DNA from 3 places in the Vibrio sp. QJM3NY_26 genome. Region 3 is predicted to be linked to each of the others. Evidence: riboswitches for the same ligand, from Rfam matches in the RefSeq annotation. Region 3 holds a riboswitch; each other region holds the start of a gene.
The links. Region 3 has a riboswitch for thiamine pyrophosphate ahead of thiD (bifunctional hydroxymethylpyrimidine kinase/phosphomethylpyrimidine kinase). Riboswitches for the same ligand answer to the same signal wherever they lie in the genome.
Positions count from the first base shown of each region.

Region 1 (4,244 bases), on a different replicon from region 3:
GCCTCAGCAGAAGTTCTATTTTTTCACTTTATATTTGTTCGATTTTTAGTCGATAATTCCTGCTTTTAATAAAACCTAGCCTTAAAAGTGTAAGTGCTTACTTATCCCAGCCTCTTTTATAAACAATCAACAGCACAATCCCCACTTCTTTATGAGAATTATTCTCAATATTTTGTTACATTTTGGTCGTTATTACTAAAAGGCAACAAATATGGATATCTCCCGTCGTAAGTTTATTCAATCATCTCTCGCTATATCAGCACTCACTGTACTGCCCGCTTGTTCAATGAAGCGGTCGGTTGATGAACAAGGAAAGTATGTTTACGACCTAACGGCAGAGCCTTCAATCGCTGAACTAGTGACGGGATTTGAGACTAATATTCTAGGCTTTAATGGCCAGATTCCAGCGCCAACGATTCGATGTCGACAGGGTGAAAAGGTCACAATTCGTTTTACCAATAAGCTATCAGAGCCGACGACTATCCATTGGCATGGCTTAAGAATTCCCATCGAAATGGACGGTGTTCCCTTCTTAAGTCAGCCACCTATCATGCCAGGTGAAACATTCATTTATGAGTTTACGCCGCCAGATGCTGGCACATTTTGGTATCACCCACACATGAATAGCGTGAAGCAGCTTGGTATGGGCTTAGTTGGCCTTATTATCGTAGAAGAGAGTAATCCAATACGGTTCGATGAAGAACACGCATTGATGCTTAAGCATTGGCACATCGACAAACAGGGTCAATGGAAAGATCTAATGATCCCACGACTCAGCGCTCGCATGGGCACACCAGGAGAATGGAGTAGCGTTAATGGAACACATGAGCCTACTTATCAGTTAAAGCAACACGCAACGACCAGGCTGCGTATCGCTAATGTCGACAATACGATCACTTACCCTATTGCTGTCGAAGGGGCTGAAGCATGGGTGATTGCCATCGATGGTAACCCTGTGAAAACGCCTTACAAACTGACTCAACATAAAATCGGTCCAGGGATGCGTGTTGATATCGGACTGATCGCTCCTAAAGCTGGTGAGCGAGTTAACGTTCTCCATATGAAGGGGCGTTTCCCATTTTCTTTGTGTGAATTTGAAGTCGTAGATTCAGCATTTGCTCAAGGACGTTCGTTGCCATTACTACCATTGAATCCAGTGCCCAACCTAGATCTTGCTAATGCTGAAGAGATCGACTTTTTATTTGAATGGGAAGGGGCTGTTTCTCCAGTATCCAAAGATGGAAAATCGATGCCTAAGTTTTGGCTAACAAATAAAAGAGCATGGGAAGGAATGAGCAAAGACAATATTCCTGAACCGTTGGCGACTTTAGAGTTGGGTAAGACTTACATATTCGATCTTAAGAACGTCACTCAATATCATCACCCGATTCATATTCATGGTCATACATTTACTGTATTGGAACTTGATGGTAAAAAAATTGAAGAGCCTTTCCATACCGATACAGTGTTACTTGGAAAAAATGGCCGAGCTAAAGCTGCATTTGTTGCAGACAACCCAGGACGCTGGATGTATCACTGTCATGTAATTGAGCACATGAAAACAGGATTGATGGGATATATTGAAGTTAAGTGACACCTGTAACGTTTAATATTTGCGCATGCATTCTTAGTTTCTACCCTCGCTTTTATCGACGGTAAAGCTAGAATATAGGGACTATTGTTTGGGAGGATTCATGGGTCAGTTATCTATTTTAGGTTTTATTGCCATTGGTGGCGCATTTGGTGCTTGTTCGCGTTATTTGATTTCAGAGTTATGTGTGGTGATGCTAGGACGTGGTTTCCCTTACGGTACACTGACAGTTAACGTAATTGGCTCTTTAATTATGGGTTTGCTCATCGCAGCGTTTGAGAATGAGATGGTTGCGACAGAACCATGGAGGCAGATCATCGGTCTTGGTTTCCTTGGAGCATTGACTACATTTTCTACATTTTCGATGGATAACGTGCTTCTTATGCAGCAGGGTGCTTTCTTTAAGATGGGACTCAATGTGCTACTCAACGTGGTTCTCAGCATCTCAGCAGCATGGATCGGCTTCCAACTTTTGATAAAGTCTTAAAACTTTCTTACGATTTGTTAACAACTCGGCTTGGTTTATCCAAGCCGTTTTTATATACTCGATCGAACTTGTCGGAGTGCCATATGGCTGAGACCGTTAACTCGGGATCCGTTGAACCTGATCAGGCTAATACCTGCGAAGGGAACAAGAGTAGATATCTAACTAGAATCCCTCTAGAGATCTATCTCCAGATCACAACTGTATTTCTTACCGTGATCCCTCTTGTAGCATCTAATCCGTCAAGCATTTTTATCCCTATAAATAATGGCTAAAAGCCAAGGAAAAATGCTATGTCGAGTCGTAAACAAGCAAGACTGGAAGCGAAGAATTTCATCGATTCTTTATCCGTACAACCTTATCCAAATTCAAAAAAAGCTTACATCCAAGGATCTCGAGAAGATATTCAAGTCCCTGTACGAGAAATATCACTCGCTGATAGCCTTGTCGGTGGTACTAAAAAAGAGCCTGTATTCGAACCTAATGTACCCATTCAAGTTTACGATACCTCAGGTGTTTACACTGACCCCACACATCAAATAGACCTGTATAGCGGCCTTCCAAAGTTGCGTGAGCAATGGATTGATGAGCGTGGTGATACGGAACTGTTAGACGATGTAAGCTCTGTTTACACTAAAGAACGTTTAGAAGATGAAACTCTAGACGACCTTCGTTACGGCAACCTACCTAGAATTCGTCGTGCGACTGGCGATCAATGTGTTACTCAGCTGCACTATGCTCGTCAGGGGATTATCACTCCTGAGATGGAGTACATAGCTATACGTGAGAACATGGGACGTCAGAAGTTTGCTGATGAGCAGCTTAACCACCAACATCCTGGCCATAACTTTGGCGCAAACCTGCCGAAAGAAATTACCCCTGAATTCGTGCGCAAGGAGGTTGCTGAAGGTCGAGCTATTATCCCTTCAAACATCAACCATCCAGAATCAGAACCGATGATTATTGGTCGTAACTTCTTAGTGAAGGTGAACGCTAATATCGGTAACTCTTCAGTAAGCTCTTCGATTGAAGAAGAAGTAGAGAAGTTAGTATGGTCAACTCGCTGGGGGGGCGATACCGTAATGGACCTTTCTACCGGCCGTAATATTCACGAAACTCGCGAATGGATCTTACGTAACAGCCCTGTACCAATCGGTACGGTTCCTATGTATCAAGCCCTTGAAAAAGTGAATGGTGTTGCGGAAGACCTTAACTGGGAAGTGATGCGCGATACTTTGATTGAACAAGCAGAGCAGGGTGTTGATTACTTCACTATCCACGCAGGTTTGTTGCTTCGCTACGTTCCGATGACGGCTAAACGTGTCACCGGCATTGTTTCTCGTGGTGGTTCTATTATCGCGAAATGGTGTCTTGCTCATCACCAAGAGAGCTTCCTTTATACTCACTTCCGCGAGATCTGCGAGATCTGTGCGAAGTATGATGTGGCTCTGTCGTTAGGTGATGGCTTGCGTCCAGGCTCTATTGCAGATGCCAATGATGAGGCTCAATTCTCCGAGTTGCGTACTCTAGGTGAGCTGACTAAAGTGGCTTGGGAATACGACGTTCAGGTGATCATTGAAGGCCCTGGACATGTGCCAATGCACCTAATTAAAGAGAACATGGACGAGCAGTTAGAGCACTGCCATGAAGCGCCTTTCTATACTTTAGGCCCATTGACGACAGATATTGCCCCTGGTTACGACCATATTACCTCTGGTATTGGCGCGGCTATGATTGGTTGGTACGGTTGCGCGATGCTCTGTTATGTAACCCCTAAAGAACATTTAGGTTTGCCAAACAAAGAAGATGTAAAGACCGGCCTGATTACTTACAAGCTGGCTGCACACGCTGCAGACTTGGCTAAAGGACACCCGGGCGCACAAATCCGAGATAATGCATTATCTAAAGCACGTTTTGAATTCCGTTGGGAAGACCAATTTAATCTAGCTTTAGACCCTGAAACAGCACGTTCTTTCCATGATGAAACTCTGCCACAAGAATCCGGTAAGGTTGCTCACTTCTGCTCAATGTGTGGACCTAAATTCTGCTCGATGAAGATCTCTCAGGAAGTCCGAGAGTATGCGAAAGATACCGAACAAGTAGCCGCGGATCAGGCTATCGAGATTAAGATGCTAGATAACCCGTTGGAAGGGATGCGTCAGAAATCAC
Region 1 covers NZ_CM173515.1:3,383,541-3,387,784, reverse strand. Annotated here, with positions in the region: gene AC3CH4_RS15180 (multicopper oxidase family protein) at 212-1,594, shown strand; gene crcB (fluoride efflux transporter CrcB) at 1,695-2,078, shown strand; TPP riboswitch at 2,141-2,239, shown strand; gene thiC (phosphomethylpyrimidine synthase ThiC) at 2,369-4,244, shown strand, end outside.
Region 1: linked by a shared signal. The riboswitch ahead of thiC (phosphomethylpyrimidine synthase ThiC) and the one ahead of thiD (bifunctional hydroxymethylpyrimidine kinase/phosphomethylpyrimidine kinase) in region 3 are both predicted to bind thiamine pyrophosphate.

Region 2 (4,244 bases), on a different replicon from region 3:
CAGATCTCACTTACTATGTCGACTAAATTTGTTTTGCATTGCTGCTCGCTTTTAATCGCCATTTAATGATAATGAGTGCAAGTAGTTTGATTTAGACATGGCTCATTTAGCCAAGCGTTTGGAAGCAATATATGCATATTCACATCTTAGGAATTTGTGGCACCTTCATGGGTGGTGCCGCGGTATTGGCTCGTCAATTAGGTCACAAGGTTACGGGTAGTGACGCGAATGTTTATCCTCCAATGAGCACCTTGTTGGAGTCTCAGGGGATTGAGATTATTGAAGGGTTCGACCCTAGTCAATTAGAGCCAAGGCCTGATCTCGTGGTTATCGGTAATGCCATGAGCCGTGGTAACCCGTGTGTTGAGTATGTATTGGATAATAACCTTAGATACACATCAGGCCCGCAATGGTTGCAAGAATTTCTACTGCATGACCGTTGGGTTCTTGCGGTCTCGGGAACGCATGGCAAGACTACTACATCAAGCATGTTGGCTTGGATCTTGGAAGACTGTGGCTATGCACCGGGCTTCTTAGTTGGCGGTGTGTTGGGTAACTTTGGTATATCTGCTCGCCTTGGTGAAAGCATGTTCTTCGTGGTTGAAGCCGACGAATACGACAGTGCTTTTTTCGATAAACGATCTAAGTTCGTTCATTACCACCCAAGAACCTTGGTCATGAATAATCTTGAGTTCGATCATGCGGATATCTTTGATGATCTTGAAGCGATCAAGCGACAGTTTCATCATTTGGTTCGCACTGTGCCAAGTAATGGTCGTATTTTCTCACCGAAGCAAGATACGGCTATTGAAGATGTTCTATCTCGTGGGTGTTGGAGTGAGACTGAATCGAGCGGTGAACTTGGCGATTGGGATGCCAAGAAACTGGTTAAAGATGGCTCCAAATTTGAGGTCTATTTCCAAGACGAATGTGTTGGGACCGTAGACTGGGATTTGGTTGGCGATCATAACGTAAGTAATGCCTTGATGGCGATTGCGGCGGCAAGACATGTCGGTGTGACACCCGACTTAGGATGTGAATCACTGGCGACTTTCATTAATACCAAGCGTCGCTTAGAGTTTAAAGGCGAAGTGGCAGGTGTTTCTGTCTATGACGATTTTGCTCATCATCCTACAGCGATTGAACTTACTCTGGGTGGCTTACGTAATAAGGTCGATACGAAAAAAATCATTGCCGTTTTAGAGCCTCGTTCTGCCACCATGAAGCGTGGTGTGCATAAAGAAACCTTGGCTGATTCGCTCAAACAGGCGGATTCTACCTACTTATTCCAACCAGATAACATTGATTGGTCTGTACAAGATGTTGCCGATGCGTGCCATCAACCCGCACATGTAAGTGATGACATGGATACATTCGTTGCTAGAATTGTCTCAGAGGCACAAGCGGGCGACCAAATCTTGGTAATGAGCAATGGTGGCTTTGGTGGTATTCACCAGAAACTGTTGGATGCGTTGGCACTCAAAGGCTAACTGATCCACGACCTTATATTTTGAAGTAATTGAGAACATGACAAAACACGATAAAGCTATAACCCTCGCTTTCACTGGCGCATCAGGTGCACCTTATGGCCTGCGTTTACTTGAATGCCTTTTGGCGGCGGATTATCAGGTCTATTTACTGATATCGTCGGCTGCGCGAGTGGTGTTGGCGACCGAGCATGAACTTAAGTTACCTGCAGGACCTGATGCAGCGAAACAAGCTTTGGTTAAACACCTTGGGTGTGACCCCGAAAAGCTGGTGGTGTGTGGCAAAGATGATTGGTTCTCACCGGTTGCCTCTGGCTCTGCAGCGCCGAAGCAGATGGTCGTTTGTCCATGTTCAGCGGGAAGCTTGGCTTCAATTGCTCATGGCTTATCGGATAATCTGATTGAGCGTGCTGCAGATGTGGTCATGAAAGAACGAGGCCAGCTGTTGTTGGTGGTTCGTGAGACGCCATTCTCGACGCTGCACTTAGAGAACATGCATAAGCTATCGACTATGGGCGTGACGATCATGCCTGCCGCTCCGGGTTTTTATCATCAACCTAAGTCGATTGAAGATCTGGTCGATTTTATGGTGGCGCGCATTTTGGATCATCTTGGCATCGAGCAAGGTTTAGTGCCACGTTGGGGTTACGATCAACGTAATTGATCCAAACTTGATAGCTTATTGTTAAAATTCGAATTACAATTCTGAACACTCATCGGGGAGCAAACCATTCAAATAATGAATGCGAGCTGAGATCAAGCAAGTGCTTGGGACCCGTAAACCTGAACCAGATAATGCTGGCGTAGGAATTGAGTTAGGAACAACTTCTACCGTTCTCCTCCCTCAAACCTGTGCCGCTCAGACCATGGAGAGCGTCCAGTGAAATTTACATTAACAACTCTTGCTGTTACTACAGCCATCTCTTTTTCTGCCTTTGCTGCAGACAATACCCTAACGGTTTATACCTATGACTCTTTTGCTGCGGATTGGGGCCCTCGTCCTGCCGTTGAAAAAGCATTTGAAGAAAAGTGTGGCTGCGATGTGAACTTTGTCGCGCTAGAAGATGGCGTATCGATTCTGAACCGCTTGCGTCTTGAAGGTGGTAACAGCAAAGCTGATATCGTGTTAGGCCTAGATAACAATCTGATGGCTGAAGCGAAAGCGACGGGCTTATTGGCTGAGCACAATGTTGATACGTCTTCAGTGACACTTCCTAACGGCTGGGACGACAGCACCTTTGTTCCTTATGATTTTGGTTACTTTGCGTTTATCTATAACAAAGAGAAACTAGCAAACCCACCTAAGAGCTTGAAAGAACTGGTTGAGCAGCGTGACGACCTTAAGGTTATCTACCAAGACCCACGTACATCAACGCCGGGTCAAGGCATGATGCTATGGATGAAGTCGGTATACGGTGATGAAGCGACGGCAGCTTGGAAGAAACTTGCTCAGAAGACGGTTACGGTTACTAAAGGTTGGTCTGAAGCTTACTCTATGTTCTTAAATGGGGAGTCGGACTTAGTCTTGTCTTACACAACATCTCCTGCTTACCACATCATTGCAGAAAGTGATTCTAAGTATGCAGCTGCAAGCTTTGAAGAAGGTCATTACACTCAAGTGGAAGTGGCAGCGAAAGTTAAAGGCAGCAAAAATGAAAAACTGGCCGATGAGTTTATGGCGTTTATCTTAAGTGATGAATTCCAATCGGCGATGCCAACGGGCAACTGGATGTACCCAGTGACGGATATCGAGCTACCAAAAGGGTTCGAGCAGTTAACAGTACCGCAGAAAGCTCTGAGTTTTACGCCTGAAGAAATCGCTGCTAAGCGTAAGCCATGGATTCGTGAATGGCAGAGTGCACTTACTTTTTAAAGGATTAGCCTTCTAGCTTAATTTTCTAAAGATGAGTTTCCTAAAGCTCAGCTTTCTAACTTTCTGTATTTAAAGGTTCGTTCGATATTAACTGAGTGAACCACTTACGGTAAAAAATCAATTTATGATAAAGAAAACACCTAAGGTCGGGATCTGGGTTGCGATACTCATTACCGCTTTTGTGGTTTCAGCAGTTGGGGCATTGCTTAGCAATGCCCCTTCTCTTGATATCAGCCAAGTATGGTCCGATCCTTACTATTGGCACGTAACGAAATTCAGTTTTTATCAAGCGACACTCTCAACTGTGCTGAGTGTTGGCTTTGCTATACCAATTGCTCATGCTTTGTGTCGCAGGCAATTTTTTGGGCGAGCTCTGTTGTTAAGGCTGTTCGCATCGACCTTGGTTTTGCCTGTGTTAGTCGGTGTGTTTGGTTTGCTTGCAATTTATGGCAACAGTGGTTGGTTAGCTAAATTTCTGGCGAACTTCGATATTGAATTACCATTCTCCATCTATGGATTGAATGGCATTTTGCTCGCACATGTCTTTTTTAATCTGCCCTATGCCAGCCGTTTACTTTTACAAGCTTTAGATACCGTGCCTGCCGAGCAGCACAAGCTGTGTGCTCATTTGGGTATGAGTCATTGGAATAAATTTAAATGGGTCGAATGGCCGCGATTGAGACAACAACTGCCTCATGTATGTGGCTTAGTCTTCATGTTGTGCTTTACTAGCTTTGCTACCGTGATGGCGCTAGGTGGAGGTCCGAAATCGACCACTATCGAACTCGCTATTTATCAAGCGATTAAATTCGACTTTGACTTACAGGCTGGTGCCTTGCTCGCGATATGGCAAATGCTGCTGTGTGGAGTGCTCGCGGTGAGTA
Region 2 covers NZ_CM173515.1:3,054,159-3,058,402, reverse strand. Annotated here, with positions in the region: gene mpl (UDP-N-acetylmuramate:L-alanyl-gamma-D-glutamyl-meso-diaminopimelate ligase) at 132-1,490, shown strand; gene AC3CH4_RS13570 (flavin prenyltransferase UbiX) at 1,528-2,151, shown strand; TPP riboswitch at 2,195-2,314, shown strand; gene thiB (thiamine ABC transporter substrate binding subunit) at 2,368-3,360, shown strand; gene thiP (thiamine/thiamine pyrophosphate ABC transporter permease ThiP) at 3,485-4,244, shown strand, end outside.
Region 2: linked by a shared signal. The riboswitch ahead of thiB (thiamine ABC transporter substrate binding subunit) and the one ahead of thiD (bifunctional hydroxymethylpyrimidine kinase/phosphomethylpyrimidine kinase) in region 3 are both predicted to bind thiamine pyrophosphate.

Region 3 (4,244 bases):
TCATGATTACCATCATCAACTGGTATTGCCGATCCAAGGCAGTATCAATATCGAAATGGTGGGGTATGTCGGTAAAGTGGCGGTGGGCGAATGTGTGGTGATTCCGGTAACCACAGCACATGCGTTTAAAGCGGACGAAGCAGCGCGGTTTATTGTCGCGGATATGGCTGTGTTGCCTCAGCATTTGTTAGAGCACGAGCTCTCGGTTTTCACGATAACGCCACCTTTGATGAGCTTCTTGTTGTTTGTTGAGAAGCAGCTGGAATATCAGGTCGATAGCGGTATTGAGTCATCCATCTTGGATGTGTTTTCACTGCTGTTAGAGCAACAACAAGTGAGCAAGAGCATCGACCCAAGAATCCGCGCCGTACAAAGGCTGATAGCGGATAACTACACGCAACCGTTATCCATATCACAACTTGCAGAAACGGCCTGTTTGAGCCCTACTCAATTCAAAAAACGCTTCAAAGAGTGCTTGGGTATCAGTGCGCTTAAATACATCACGCGATATCGTATGGAGAAAGCTCAAGCCTTGTTAACCCACACAGATTTACCTGTTCAATTGATAGCCGAAAATGTGGGTTATAGTGATGTTTCTGCTTTCAGTCGTCGTTTCTCTCAGCACTTTGGAATGTCTCCAAGGGCGTTTCTAGGCTCAATGAAAGACAGTCTTTAGAAACAAAAATAGCGTCCTTTCGGCAAACTAACTTCTATCAATCTTCACTATTATCTATTTCAGAACTGAAAATTGGGTAATAGAAATGAATCTTGCCATCAATCGCGTTAACGAATTCCAAACGGGCACTTTAGCCATTTTGTTTGCTTCCATTTTATGGGGCACGACAGGCACCGCCGCAAGTTTTGCGCCTGATCTAAGCCCATTAGCGATTGGTGCTTTCTCTATGGGTGTCGGCGGCCTAATGCAAGCGGGCTTAGCGTATCGAAAAATCCTATTAGCCCTTGATAAACTTTTGCAGAATAAGAAGCTGTTGGCAGTGAGCGCTTTGGCTTTGGCGGTCTATCCTTTAGCTTTCTATTCTTCAATGAAATTATCAGGTGTGGCGATTGGAACCGTGGTTTCGATTGCGACCGCACCTTTCTTTTCGGCACTGTTAGAGTGTCTGATTAGCAAAAAAAATAATATCAACAAACGTTGGCTCACTAGCTTTGCGATTGGTGTGGTGGGTATTGGGTTGTTGGTGTTTTCTGAGTCTGAATCGGTGAGTGAATCCGCTGATGATTTGAAGTTATTCGGCATAGCTTTAGGTTTGCTCGCTGGGTTGTGTTACGCCATTTATTCTTGGGCGACCAAAGCACTGATCGATAAAGGGATTAAGTCACAAGCGGCGATGGGCAGTATTTTTGGCCTGGGTGCGATGCTGTTGCTGCCAACGCTCTGGTTTACTGGTGAGAACCTGTTTTCCTCGCAGATTAACGTATTAGTCATCAGTTATCTGACGCTAATCCCACAATGCTTGGGCTATATCGCGTTCAGTTTTGGTTTACGCCACGTGACCGCGAGTAGTGCCAATCTACTTACTTTGTTTGAACCGGTAGTCGCAGCGGTGCTTGCCGTCTGTGTTGTCGGTGAGCTGATTCCTTTTACAGGCTGGCTAGGTATGTTTCTGATTGTGTTGTGCTTGTTGATACAGTCGAAGCCATCTAAAGGAACGTTATAAGTATTTGTTTTGTTGGACCTAATTGAAATTTTTTCATGTGTAATTCTTATAATTGAATAAAATCAGTATCTCAGTTGTGAGAGTGCTGTTACTATCGCTATCAATAGTCGGGGGGCATATACCTTATTTGGTGTTTGCTGAGATCGTTAATCGAGACCCGTTGAACCTGATTCAGTTAACACTGGCGTAGGGAACTATAAGCACTCGATCTACGTCTGCACCCATGAAAACTTTCATGAGCCTAATGCGACTTCTCCTTCGATCAGTGTTCGTTCTCCTACGTCTTGTAAGATAGTAGGAGCGACAATGACACACAGTTCTATTTCAAAAGATTTAACGCCCAAAGCCTCAGTTTCACAGCACTCTGCTGATGGTTCGATTCGAACGAACACTCCGATTGTATTGACGATCGCAGGCTCAGACAGCGGCGGCGGTGCAGGGATCCAAGCTGATATTAAAGCGATGTCTGCTACCGGTAGTTTTGCTTGTTCGGTCATTACCGCTATCACATCTCAGAACACTCAAGGCGTGTCAGCCATTTTCCCTATTCCACTCGACCATGTAGCTAGTCAGTTAGATGCAGTGTTTACTGATCTCAATATCGTGGCAGTAAAAGTCGGCATGTTGGCTGATTCGCAAATCATCAAAGTCGTTGCAGATAAAATTAAGCAGTATCAACCTAAGCATCTTGTGATTGACCCTGTAATGGTTGCGACGAGTGGCGATCTTCTTCTAGAAAACTCAGCCATCACGACGCTGAAGCAAGAGCTGATTCCGCTGGCAGACATCATCACACCTAACTTGCCAGAAGGTGCTGCACTGACAGGCAAAGCTGTCCCTGAAAGCGAAGCTGAAATGCAGGGCATGATTGAAGACTTACGCGCACTAGGTGCTAAAGCTGTCCTGCTAAAAGGCGGTCACTTAGAGAAGGATGAGAACAGTAACGACTTACTGATTCTCCCGACGACCTCTGCTTTGATTAGTGCGAAGCGTTTTCCTACTAAAAACACCCATGGCACTGGCTGTACGCTCTCTTCTGCGATTGCTTCTTTCTTAGCTCAAGGCAACACGCTTACTCAAGCTGTTGACTTAGGTAAACAATACATTTCACGTGCTATTGCTCATGCTGATGAGTTGCAAGTCGGTCAAGGTCACGGCCCGGTAAATCACTTCTTCGTTGGGCACGGTAATGTCCGTTAATACGGTTGGTGTTCAACTCAGCAGTGCCTCCTTACGTTATAACGACAGTGAGCACGCGACCTTATCTGGGTTGTCGCTTAGCTTAAACGCAGGTAAGTGGACGGTATTGCTCGGTCGAAGTGGCTGCGGAAAAACCACGGTATTGCGTTATCTGGCAGGCTTACTGGACGATAAGGTGGAGTGGCAGGGCACATTGGCAACCTCTGATGAATTGCCTTTAACGGATCGCATCGCTTACATGGCGCAGCAAGATTTGTTACTGCCATGGTTGTCGGTTATCGACAATGTTTGCTTAAGTCATCGCTTTCAAAATCCAGCTTCTGATAAAGCACCGCAAACCAATCAAGCTCTAGAGTTGCTAGCTGCGGTTGGTTTAGCTGATCACGCGTCTACTATGCCGGATCAGTTGTCTGGTGGCATGCGTCAGCGTGTTGCTTTGGCTCGCACCTTAATGCAAGACAAGCCAGTCGTACTGATGGATGAACCGTTCTCTGCGCTGGATGCGGTAACGAGACACAAGCTGCAAAGTTTAGCGTGTGAACTGCTAAAAGATAAAACTGTTGTGTTGATCACCCATGATCCACAAGAAGCGGTGCGCTTGGCGGATAACTTGTATGTGTTGCAAGGCACACCTGCAAGCGCACAGTCACTGTCTGTGCCAAATACAGCCACACCAAGAGTGTTAGATGGTGAATGTGCTGAGTTACAACAAGCGATCTTAGATCAGTTGGAGCGTGATTATGAATGATCTAACGCGAAGCGAAGTTGGGGCTCGTTCAACCGACATACAGGCTAGCACTGAACGTCCTCGTCAGATGAATCCCGTTATGCGTTTGCTTATCAGCAGCGCCGTGATTCTCGGTTTATGGCAACTGGTGGTGGTTATCTTCGAGATGCCAAGCTTCATTCTGCCAGCTCCCGAAGAAGTCTTCATCAAGCTAATTGAACGTTACGATGTGCTACTCAAACACACTTGGGTGACTGCGCAGGAGATCTTACTTGGTCTATTGCTCGGTTTGTCGATGGGGCTGTTTTTCGCCCTACAGATGTTGATGTTCGAACCGTTGAAACGCTGGTTGTTGCCTATCTTAATTGCTAGCCAAGCTATCCCTGTGTTTGCGATCGCGCCAGTATTGATGTTGTGGCTAGGCTATGGCATCGCGTCAAAAGTGGTGATGGCGGCGATCATTATCTTCTTCCCTGTAACCACTTGTTGTTACGACGGCCTGCGAAATACACCGACGGGTTATCTCGATCTTGCCAAGACCATGGGTGCATCGAAATGGCAATTGTTGCGTTATATCCAACTGCCTGCTGCGCTGCCAACTTTGGCGTCTGGCATTCGTGTCGCTGTGGTTATTGCCC
Region 3 covers NZ_CM173516.1:1,254,756-1,258,999, forward strand. Annotated here, with positions in the region: gene AC3CH4_RS20940 (helix-turn-helix domain-containing protein) at 1-676, shown strand, start outside; gene AC3CH4_RS20945 (DMT family transporter) at 762-1,679, shown strand; TPP riboswitch at 1,778-1,889, shown strand; gene thiD (bifunctional hydroxymethylpyrimidine kinase/phosphomethylpyrimidine kinase) at 1,986-2,879, shown strand; gene AC3CH4_RS20955 (ABC transporter ATP-binding protein) at 2,869-3,627, shown strand; gene AC3CH4_RS20960 (ABC transporter permease) at 3,620-4,244, shown strand, end outside.